One region of the Blautia sp. HCP3S3_G3 genome, then DNA from elsewhere that is predicted to be linked to it. Evidence: riboswitches for the same ligand, from Rfam matches in the RefSeq annotation. Region 1 holds a riboswitch; the other holds the start of a gene.
The links. Region 1 has a riboswitch for cobalamin ahead of ACTNEW_RS12595 (cysteine-rich small domain-containing protein). Riboswitches for the same ligand answer to the same signal wherever they lie in the genome.

Region 2: linked by a shared signal. The riboswitch ahead of ACTNEW_RS00780 (ABC transporter substrate-binding protein) and the one ahead of ACTNEW_RS12595 (cysteine-rich small domain-containing protein) in region 1 are both predicted to bind cobalamin.

What each region holds. Positions count from the first base shown of each region.
Region 1 covers NZ_JBQHXR010000017.1:35,690-41,536, reverse strand. Annotated here, with positions in the region: gene ACTNEW_RS12605 (MATE family efflux transporter) at 51-1,424, opposite strand; gene ACTNEW_RS12600 (LysR family transcriptional regulator) at 1,548-2,459, shown strand; gene ACTNEW_RS12595 (cysteine-rich small domain-containing protein) at 2,461-2,757, opposite strand; cobalamin riboswitch at 3,161-3,354, opposite strand; gene ACTNEW_RS12590 (MATE family efflux transporter) at 3,426-4,814, opposite strand; gene ACTNEW_RS12585 (phosphatase) at 4,886-5,674, opposite strand.
Region 2 covers NZ_JBQHXR010000001.1:151,199-157,045, reverse strand. Annotated here, with positions in the region: gene ACTNEW_RS00785 (FecCD family ABC transporter permease) at 1-483, opposite strand, end outside; gene ACTNEW_RS00780 (ABC transporter substrate-binding protein) at 491-1,432, opposite strand; cobalamin riboswitch at 1,582-1,826, opposite strand; gene ACTNEW_RS00775 (ABC transporter ATP-binding protein) at 1,976-2,578, opposite strand; gene ACTNEW_RS00770 (oligopeptide/dipeptide ABC transporter ATP-binding protein) at 2,568-3,494, opposite strand; gene ACTNEW_RS00765 (ABC transporter permease) at 3,504-4,328, opposite strand; gene ACTNEW_RS00760 (ABC transporter permease) at 4,325-5,305, opposite strand; gene ACTNEW_RS00755 (ABC transporter substrate-binding protein) at 5,321-5,847, opposite strand, start outside.

The DNA of each region.
Region 1 (5,847 bases):
CAGGTTCTAAAGTGATTTCCAAGCAGGTTTTACATTATACGTCTGCTGTTTTATTCTTCTGCAGGGGATGCTGAAGAATTCTGAACCCTGCAAATTTCTGCATTTTTCCATGGACCATTATGGTAGAAGAATACAGAAAGTGCAGTGGCAATGCTCCATCCGATCGGCCATGCACACCAGATTCCTGTGGCCTTAAGTGCTGTTTTTGAAAGGAAAATGGCAAGCACGACACGCAGGATCAGATCGGTGAATGTGGATACCATAAACCGGTTCATGATGCCTGCACCACGCAGAGTACCGTCTGCTACCAACTTGGCTGAAACAACGAAATAGAATGGTGCAAGAATCCGAAGGAATGTGATTCCCGTCTGTACAGCGGTACCTGTGGGTGAATCCATAAACAGGTAAAGAAGCCACCGTCCGCCAAGGAAATAAAGCAGGCAGAGAGGCAGGCTCAGAAGCCATACAAGCTTGATTCCTGCACGAAAGCCTTCTTTGACTCGTCCCGGTTTATCGGCTCCGATGTTCTGGGCAGTATAGTTGGAGATACCATTACCGAGGGTAGTGAAGGAAGTAATCACAAGATTATTGAGCTTTACCGCGGCAGCGTACCCTGCAATGACACTGGCACCGAATCCATTGATGACGCTCTGAATAATAATATTTCCTGCGGAAATAAAGCTTTGCTGCAGAATACTCGGTATGGCAATGGATGCTACCTTTTTGAGAATCGGCAGAGAAAAGAGAGGTACATGTCCGGTGGCTTTAATGGATTTCAGGCGGCGCTGCACTACTGCAACGGCAAGGATACAGCTGATTCCCTGGCACAGGAAAGTTGCCCATGCAACACCTGCCACGCCCATATGAAGGGTGGTGACAAAAAAGATATCCACTGCAATGTTGACTGAGGAGGAAGCCGCGAGGAAAAGAAAAGGTGTGCGTGAATCTCCCAGCGCAGAGAAGATACCTGTGGCAATATTATAGAAGAACATGAAAGGAAGTCCCCACATATATATATCCAGATAAAGCTGTGAATCGCTGAGAATTTCTGCCGGAGTATTGATCAGATTCAGAAGCTGCCGGCATCCGAGAATACCGAAAACCATCAGCAAAAAGCAGAGAACAGCACTGGAGATCATGGAAGTATAGACTGCGGTTTTCATTCCATTGAAGTCTCTGGCTCCGAAAAACTGAGATACGATCACAGAGCATCCGATGTTGCATCCAAAGGCGAATGCAATAAAGATCAGAGTGATCTCATAGCTGTTTCCTACAGCGGCGAGGGCGTTTTCTCCAATGAATTTGCCTGCGACAAGACTGTCGGCAATGTTATAGAGCTGCTGAAAGATAATGCTGCCAAAGAGGGGCAGACAAAATTTCCAAAGTACATTTTCCGGTCTTCCGACCGTAAGATCCTGGTTCATGGTTGGTAAATCTCCTTTTTGTTTTTTCTATCCTGTGGTATTATACTGATTATAAAGTAATATGTAAAAAGTATATTTCATATATCAGCTATATCAAAATAATATGACTGGAGGACATGAGATATGGCGGTGACTTATGATTATTACCGGATCTTCTATTTTGTTGCAAAATATCGCAGCTTTACGCGGGCTGCACATATTCTGATGAATAGTCAGCCTAATATCACAAGGGCGATGAATAATCTGGAGCAGGAACTGGGCTGTACGCTTTTTCTGAGATCCCACAGAGGAGTGACGCTGACTCCGGAAGGGGAAAAGCTGTTTGCCCATGTGCAGATCGCGCAGGAACAGTTTCAGGCTGCAGAAGCAGAGCTTGCCAGTGATAAAGCATTGCAGAAAGGACATGTTTCTCTGGGTGTCAGTGAAATTGCCATGCATTGTCTTCTTCTTCCTGTTCTTCGAAAATTTCACCTGGCTTATCCCGGTGTACATATCCGCATTACGAACTGTTCGGCACCTCAGGCAATCAATGCCGTGAAAAGCGGACAAATGGAATTTGCAGTAGTAACTATGCCGGAAGAAATGGATAAAGCAGTGCACAAACTGCCGCTTGCGGAGGTTCAGGATATTGTTGTGGCAGGAGAGCAGTTTGCCGGATTGCGGGACAGGACGCTTGGTATTGAGGAAATAACGGAGTATCCTTTGATATGCCTGGGAAGAGATACAAAAACGTTTGAATTTTACAGTCATTTGTTTGCAGATTACGGGCTTGTACTGGAACCCGATATTGAGGTGGCTGCGACAGACCAGATTCTGCCGCTGGTAAAAAATGATCTTGGACTGGGATTTTTGCCAGGAGCGCTGGCAGAAGATGCAATCCATAAAGGGGAAGTGTTTGAGATTCACCTGAAGGAAAAGATACCTGCACGGCATATCTGTATGGTGTGGGATCCGGGGCGCCCGATTGGAATCGCTGCCAGGGAATTGGAAAAAATGATTCGTGAGTCGGCTCACCCGGAGAAACAGGGTTCCTGAATTATTCTTCAGATAAGACGCCGGTTTTCTTCATAAGATCGGCAAGTTCCTGGTATTTGCCTGTGACGTAGCCGTAGTTTTCTTTTTTGTGAGGCAGCTGGCAGTTGGTACAGTCTTTGATTCCTTTTTCCGTGATGCGGAAATTCCCGCCGCATTTGGTGCCCAGAGCATAAAGCGGACAGTAACAGAACAGACAGTTAAAATTATCCGGATCAGCACCTGCGTGGCAGGGAAAGTATTCACATTTTTTGTGGCTGAAATAAGAATATTCTTTGTCTTCCCAGTATTTCTTTTTCATGATAAGCTCCTTTTGATGAAATGGAATTTTGAGGATGCAGAAATTGTGTTCAATAAAAGTGAACAGATTCCTTTATAAAAAATAAGATGACAGGATTGCAGGAAAATGCGGAGCACTTTCCTGTAATATAAAAAAATCGACGTCAAATAACGTCGAAAGTGTAGTAGGAGGGACGATCTGCTTCGGGGTAGACAATGCATCATTCAAATATGCGGAGGGAATGAACGCATCCGAAGCAGTATCGCCTGCCATTTAATCATGCCTTCTCAGGCAGCTGCTGATAAGCAGCGTATAATTCATACGAACAGGCGAATTCCATAAAAAAATGCCTGCTTCCTAAAAAGCAGACAACGCCATGTGATTGCGGATATCACAGGTTGGTTGTTACACTTTACACGGAAGTTTAACCTCGCCATATAAAGCAGGTTTCCTGACTTCAGAATCATCGCTCATTCTCCCCTTCTCATACAATTGTACAATGGGATATCGAGAACTTACTCCTCTGTTACAGTGACCGGATCGTTCAGGACTTTCACCTGATTCCCTTTTCTGTCCACCACGCGGATAGTGGCCAGCACTTCATATGTTCTATATGGAATTATACTGGTATTATAATAACACTAATTGCATCAGGTGTCAACTGTGTTTAGCTGATTTTTGCTGCCGGATTATTTTCTTTCCGGCAGCATAGACATCTTATGAAATTCTTTTATCACAAGGACGATTGCGAGAATTCCTGCAGCAGCATCGGAAATAGGACCTGCAAACATGATACCGTCGATTCCCATGAAAATCGGGAAAATGATCATCAGAGGTACCAGAAAAATAATCTGTCTCGTCATGGAAAGAAAAATTCCCTTCGTGGCTTTTCCGATGGAAGTGAAGAAATTGGAAGTTACCGGCTGCAGTCCGTTAAAGAAGGTGCAGAACAGAAAAATCCGGAAAAATTTTACGGCAAACTGGTAATATAATTCATCTCCGTTTCCGAACAGACTGATAATCTGACGTGGGAACAGCTGGAAACAGATAACCCCGAGAATGGCTACGACAGTAGCAGCACCGGCGGCTTTTAAGTAAGTCTCTTTTACGCGGGAATATTTAACGGCACCGTAATTGAAGCTGATGATCGGCTGCGCTCCCTGAGAAAGTCCGATGACGATGGAAAGAAACAGCATGTTGACTTTCATAACGATTCCTACCACTGCCAACGGAATATCGCTGCCGTACTCGGAAAGAGAACCGTAGTGACGCAGTGTATTATTCATAAGAATCTGCACGACCGTAATGGCAAGCTGGTTCAGGCATGCGGCAGAACCAAGGGATATAACGGCTTTCAGACATCTCGGATCAGGGATGAAATCTTTGATCTTTAGTGAAGAGTGCATGTACTTTGGCAGGTATACGAGTACCAGAATTGCAGAAAAAATCTGGCCGATGACGGTTGCCCATGCAGCTCCCTGAATTCCCCATCCGAATACAAAAATAAAAATCGGATCGAGAATGGTGTTGATGACAGCTCCGGAAAGTACCATGATCATGGAATATGTAGGTTTGCCGTCTGCACGGATTAGGTGATTTCCCCCTGTGCCAAGCATGTAGAAAGGAAAACCAAGGGAAGTGATTCCTACATAAGCCAGAGAATATTCCAGTGTCTGGTCAGTGGCACCGCATGCCAGAACGACCGGTTTCAGAAAGAGACGGATGACCAGGCAGAAAAGAATACCGGAGAGAAGCAGTGTCCCGAAAGCCGTACCGGCAATCTTTTTTGCATGCTCTTCCTGACCGCGGCCAAGGGCAAGGTTGAAATTGGCTGCACCACCGATACCAAGAAGCAGGGCAATCGCTACAGTAATCGTGGTCATGGGAAAGGCGACATTGGTAGCTGCATTTCCAAGCATTCCTACTCCCTGACCGATAAAAATCTGGTCAACGATGTTATAGAGTGCGCTGACCAGCATACTGATGATACTTGGAATTGCAAATTTGCGCAGAAGACTTCCGACCGGTGCATAACCGAGCGGATTTTCGGCGTTTAATGAGTTGGCATTTGTCTTCATAGATGAATCCTCCTTATGTGAATCAGCAGGAATCCCGGTCATATATGACCGGGATTCCGTACTTTGAATTTTCATCTTGTCTGCAGAAAAACTTTCAGCTGTGGAAGCTGATTATTGAGAATCAGACTTTCCGGGAACATGGCCTGATGAACAAATTCTTCTGCATAAGTAAAATCTCCGATATGGTCTGAGCCGTGACTGTCACTGGACAATACAACAGGAACCTGATATCTGGCACAGCAGCGCAGAATTTCGTAATTGTTAGCTGTGGTATCTCCACGGTAGCCATAGGGAGCAAGGGAAGCTTCGTTGATCTCAAAAATAACCTGATGTTCTTTGGCACAGACAGCCAGTACTTCATAATCTACCGGATAATGAGGATTGTCACAATGTCCCAGAATTTTTACATGAGGATTTTTCATGACATTCAGATAAGCCCGGGTATTTTCCTCCCGTGTCCCGCTGCGGTAATTCTGTGCATGCATACTTGCAATGGCGTAATCCAGCCTGGAGAGAAGGTTCTCTTCCAGATCCAGTGTTCCCTCTGTGTCCAGAATATTTAATTCAATTCCATACAGCAGTTCTACTCCGAATCGTTTCCTGGGGGAAAACGTAAGACTGCGAAAATAGGAAGGTGTTCCTGCAGCCAGAGTGGCGGGACCGTGGTCTGTGATGCCGAGAAGCTTTATGCCCCGTGCAGCTGCCTGCTTCGCCATTTCGGAAATGGTACAGGTGGTGCCGTGACCACTGGCAATGGAATGTGTATGCAGATCGGAAAGATACATAGTCTCAATCCCTTTCTTAATAAACGGAAATGCCTGTCCACACAGACATCCTGAATGACAGAAGTTGATTATCATGCATTTGTGCTCCTGCTTTTCGGCGAAAAAAGAAACACTATTTTCAGTATGGCAGAGGGGAAATAGATTGTCAAGGAAAAAATACAGGGGAAAAGAGTGAAAAAACAAAGAGAAAAAGAGTGATAAAAATGCAGGGATAAACAGAAACTGAAAATTGTTTCTGAGAACGGAGA
Region 2 (5,847 bases), on a different contig from region 1:
CATCTTGGTCGTATTTATTTTTCCGTTTCTGGACCCAAAAACAAAAACGATTACTGCCGTCAGCAAAGCACCTGCAAATGAGCTTTCTGCAAGAGGCACTTTTCCTATCAGAGGAAGCGGTCCCATCAGAAGAGAAATAACAGCTCCGGCAGAAGCCCCGGAGGAAATACCAAGGACATAGGGATCTGCCAGAGGATTTTTAGTAATCGCCTGCATCAGGATACCCGTCAATACAAGTCCGCTCCCTGTACATGCAGCCACAATCACCTTTGGCAGCCTCAAAGCCCATATAATATTAATCTGACTGTTTTTGTAACTGCTCAGATCTTTATTGAATACTTTTCCGTAAATAATCTGAAATACATCTTTATAATTGATATCCACAGAGCCAAAGTTTACGGCAAGAACCAGTGTTGTGATAAGAAGAACGACCAGTGTTATATAAACACCGGCCATCACTCCTTTTTTTGAATTTCTTAACATAGTTCACTCAGAAGCAATCCGGATGGAAAGCTTTTGCCATTGTCTCAATTGCATCTACGCTTCTGTAACATCCTGTTACATCAGTTAAATCAATTACGATAATATTATCATTCTGAATAGCCGGAATATCAGCTAAAATATCACTGTTTTTAAGAAAATCAATCTTCTGATCTACAGGATCAGATGCAATATAGTCCATCACAATAATGCACTCCGGTTCTGCTGCAATCACATCTTCCCAGTCAACAGAAGTCCAGTTGCTTTCTGTATCAGCAAATATATTTTCTCCACCGGCAAGTTCTATCATATCTGTAGGAAGTCCCGCACTGGCGGTAAAAGGCGCATCTTCACCGGAATCATAAAGAAATACGGATACTGGTTCTTTTTCTGCTACTGCAGTCTGTACCGCATCGATACGATTCTTCATATCTGAAACGATTTCGTCTGCTTTCTCCTGTACTTGGAAAATTTCACCAAAGTTATTAAAATCTTCATAAACGGACTCGATCGTTGCGGGCGCATACTCTACTCTTGGAATGTATGGTACAATTCCATTCTCTTCACAGAAATCATACGGGAAATTGGTGTCAGAAAATGTAGAATACCATCCGGTCAGAAAATCCGGTTCTGCTGCAAGAAGATCTTCCTGAGAAGGATTACTTGCTTCTGAAAGGCAGGTAAGCTTCGAAAACTCGTCCGCATACTGCTCAGGAACTTCATTATCCATGTAACCATAACCGACAATTTTATCAGAAAGCCCAAGTTCCAGAAGCATCTCTGTTGTAAAATTTGCAAGTGTGACAACTCTCTGCGGTACTTCAGAATAAGTAATGTCATAATCCTTTCCATTGAGCTCTGTGTTAATTGTTACTTCTGCGCTGGCTGTAACCGGGCTGACACATGTCATAACAAGTCCTAATGCTAACGCCTTTTTCCATTGTTTTTTCATGATAGTTCTCCTTTCATATTGCGCCAGCAAAGTACATACCACCAGTGTATGCGGATTATTATTGCTATTACATGCAATAATAAGAAAAGTCTGCTGAAAACAGCAGACTCCACACCTTTCATGTTTCATCTCTCACTTTCATCGGAAGTATAAGATTCACAGAACAAGCAGGTTTCCTGACTTATAGATCAACACTATCCGTCGCCTTCTCATACTTTAATTATTCAAAAGAGAGTCTCTTTCTTTATCTATAAAATTCTCCTCATTTGAATATGACAGTACAATGGCCTTTTAACAAATCGCTCCCTAAATACAGTGACCGGATCGCTCAGGACTCGCACCTGATTCCCTTTTTCAACCACAATATGGCTGCACTTGGTCTGGCATATTATTTTTTTTATATTAATTCTTTGTGAATATAATGTCAATATATTTTTTGAAATATGTCTTTCTTTTCTTAAATTATGTTTTCTTTTGCAAAAACTCAGAGCTGTCAGACGTTTTGCTGATGAAGCAGCTGTTATATTACATCTCTTTATCTCTTCACATCTTATCAAATTCTATCACTCTGGTACAAATTCGCTCAGCAAGCAAAGGATTATGCGTGACCACAAGCATGCCCAGATTTCTTTTGTCAACGATATGAAGCAGCAACTCCCAGATTTGTGCCTGAGTAATCACATCCAGCATCGTTGTCATTTCATCCGCAATTACAAATTTTGTATCAGGTCCCATGGCTCTGGCGATACAGAACCGCTGCATTTCCCCTCCGGATAATTCAATCGGGTAGCGGGTAAGCCACTCCTTCTCAATCCCCATATCATCCAGCAATTCCTGATCCGGTTCCCACGCTTCTGTAAGCGTTCGTCCAAGCTTCCATCTTGGATTAATCGCTTTTTCCGGATGCTGATATATCAGCTGAACCGGACAGCACCCTTTTTCAGGAAGCAATTTGCCGTCAAAATAGACTTCGCCTTTATCCGGTTTCATATAACCTGCCAGAATTTGCGAAAGTGTACTTTTTCCGCATCCGGAAGGACCAACAAGGGCTACTCTCTCCCCCTTTTCAATTCCGAGAGAAATATTATCCAGAATCTTCTTCTTTTTCGTATAAGAAAATGTGATATTTTTCGCTTCAAGTAGCATGAATACAACATACCTCCCCTCCCCGCAAGCTGCGTGACGGTATTTCACCTTTCATACATGCCTCTGTCCGCACAGGGCAGCGCGGCCAGAATAAACAGCCCTCCGGCAGAGACCCCGCATAAGGCTGTGTCCCCGGAATCGGTTTAAAACCATTTTGAGGAAGCGCTTCCCAAAGAGCTTTTGAATACGGATGTCTCAAAGACTCCGGTCCATTGCGAAAATCTTCAACCGGTGCTGTCTCAACAGTTGTTCCCGCGTAAAATACCGCTACTCTGTCTGCATATTCAAAGGCAAGGTCAATATCATGCGTAATCAGAATGATACCACGTCCTTCATCAGCAAGAGAACGCAAATGTCCCATGGCATCCTTTGCCATTTCTTTACTTAATCCCGGTGTCGGCTCGTCCGCTACAATCAGTCTTGCGTCTCCGATCACTGCCGTTGAAAGCAAAATTCTCCGGGCCATTCCTCCGGAAAGCTGAAACGGATACATCGTCTCCACCTCTTTTGACAGCTCATATCGTTTAAAAGCTGTCCTCATTTTTTCCAGAGTTCCTCTTACACCAACCACCTGACTTCCGACATGCATCAAAGGATCCAGATAAGCCACAGACTGCGGAACCAGTGCAATTTCCTTTCCGCGAAGTTTCTTCTGCAGTTCTTCCGTTAATTCCATTCCGCAATATGTCATTATTCCGTCAACAGATGCATTGTTCGGTAAAATACCAAGAATGGCACTTGCAAGCAGGCTCTTGCCGGAACCTGATGATCCTGCAATTGCAAGTATCTCACCTTCCTGTACACTGATATTTAAATTACTGATTACCTTTAAATCTTTCTGTTCCAGACCTTTATCGTACATTTTGAAAGATACGGAAAGATTTTTTACATTTAATATATTTTTTTTCTGTTCCATCTCTCTCTCCTATTCCTGCGCACTGGCAGGATCTATCAGCAATTTCACATTATCGCCGAGTTTGTCAAACAACATTACTACCGCAACGAGCATGATACCCGGGAAGAATACAAGCCACCACATTCCTGTTGAGATATGTTTCAATGACTCAGACAGAATAATACCAATAGCCGGTGTATCCACACTGAGCCCAAAGCCAAGGAATGTTACTCCTGCTTCATGAAGGATCGCATGCGGGAACAGCAGCAGAAGACCTACAAGAAACTGAGGCATAACATGCGGAATGATATGATGACAAGCTATCTGGAAATTACTTTTCCCAAACTTTTTGGAAGCTTTTACATATTGCATATTCTTTACCTGAAGAACTTCCCCCCGTATAACCCTGGTAAGGTTTGGCCAGTGTGTCAGTGCCACACCAATAACAACGCCTTTCAATCCTTTTCCCAAAGAAAAAGAAATCAGCATCAGCAATACCATATGCGGAACTCCCATTACAAGATCCACAAAATACGATATAATTTTGTCAGCACGCCCGCCCACAGACGCCGATATGATTCCAAGAAACAAAGCCATAAATGCACTGAAAACAGCCGCCATTGTTCCAAGCATAATACTGTTTGAAAGCCCTTTGATCGTCCTGCAGAACATATCTCTTCCCAGGTAGTCCGTACCGAACCAGTGAGCCGCACAAGGAGGAAGTTTCTTTGCCGCATAATTCGGTTCGTACAGCGCAGGATTCATCAATAATCCTGCGGCAGAAATAATAAGCAGAATACCTGCAATGATAATTACCAGCATTACTGTTTTTGTTCGTCTGTTCATTTTTTTCATTTTTCACTGCCCTCCCGTATTTCAGGATTCAATATGCCATAAAGCAGATTTGCAATGAAATTTCCTGCAAAAACAAACAATACAGAAAAAAGTGCCACACCGAGAAGCAGCGGAACATCACTCTTCAGTCCAGCCGTTGTTGCCGCATTTCCCAGACCGGGATAAGAAAAAACCTGCTCTGCAAGTACGCTTCCCCCGAACAATTCACTAAAAGAAGCAAACTGCAGCGTAATTGCAGGAATCGCTATATTGCGAAGCCCGTGTCTTTTAATTACCTGCCAGGTAGTTTCTCCCCGCGCCTTTGCAAAGAGTACATATTCACTTTTCATAACATCTATAATTTTCTGTCTTGTATGCAGAGCAATATTGGACACGCCGGTAATGCTAAGCGTAAATGCCGGAAGTATTAAATGATAGATCCGGTCCAGAAGAGTTACATCTTCCGCCGCCTTGCCTACCGGAACTGCAAATCCAACCGGAAACCACCCCAGATTGACAGAAAATACGATCAGAAGCAGCAGTCCGATCCAGAAAGCAGGAGTTGACGATAAGATAAAACAAAAAGTTTTAATAATACGGTCCATAACACTCCCTGAGAATACTCCTGACAGGATTCCCAGAATGAAGCCCAGGATACCGGAAATAACCCATGCCGTTATCATCAGAACAAGAGACGTCACGAAACGCTCTTTCAATACCTGTACAACAGGCTTTTTAAATGCTATAGAGTCTCCCATATCACCATGGAGCAGATTTTTCATCCATGTAATATATCGCTGAACCGGGGGATCATTCAGCCCCCAGTGTTCAGCGATAACATCTTTCTGTTCCTGTGAAATATTGGATTCCGACCCTACATATGCGTCAACCGGATCGATCGGTGAAGATATGATCAGAAAGAAGCAGACGATTGATACGCCAAAAAGAAGAAGCAGCATACGAATCAGTGTACTTCCCAAATATTTCAGAGTGTTCATCTGTTTATTCCCCTGTTATTCTTCTGTAAAAGTCCATTCATTCATGTTCTGGATAATCGGAAGTCCATGACCGTGAGGATGAACCATCTGGTCACCAACATCCAGACCGTCTCTTACAAAGTATGTATGGTCAATATTCACCAGCCAGATATAAGGCAGATCAACATTTACTCCCGTCTCACCATCGTACTGTGCAAGCATCAGATTTTCGATAGCTTCTTCCTCTGTCAGTGCCGCCATAGCCTTATTCAGATATTCATCTACTTTTTCGTTCGTGTACATCGGCGAATTACTCAGACTGACAAGCTCAGGATCTGCAAAATCAGATGAGAAAGCACTGTATACATCATAAAAGCTATAATCTCCGGTACCGATACAGGTCGGTTTCAGTCTTCCTTCTTCTTTACATGTTGTCCAATCTGCTGCCTCCGCAGTAATATCAATCCCAAGCGGTTTTGCATTTTCAGCAAGCGCAACTGCAAGATTATATCTCTGAAGGTCGTCTGTACGGCCGGTAATAGTGATCGCACATTTTATACCGT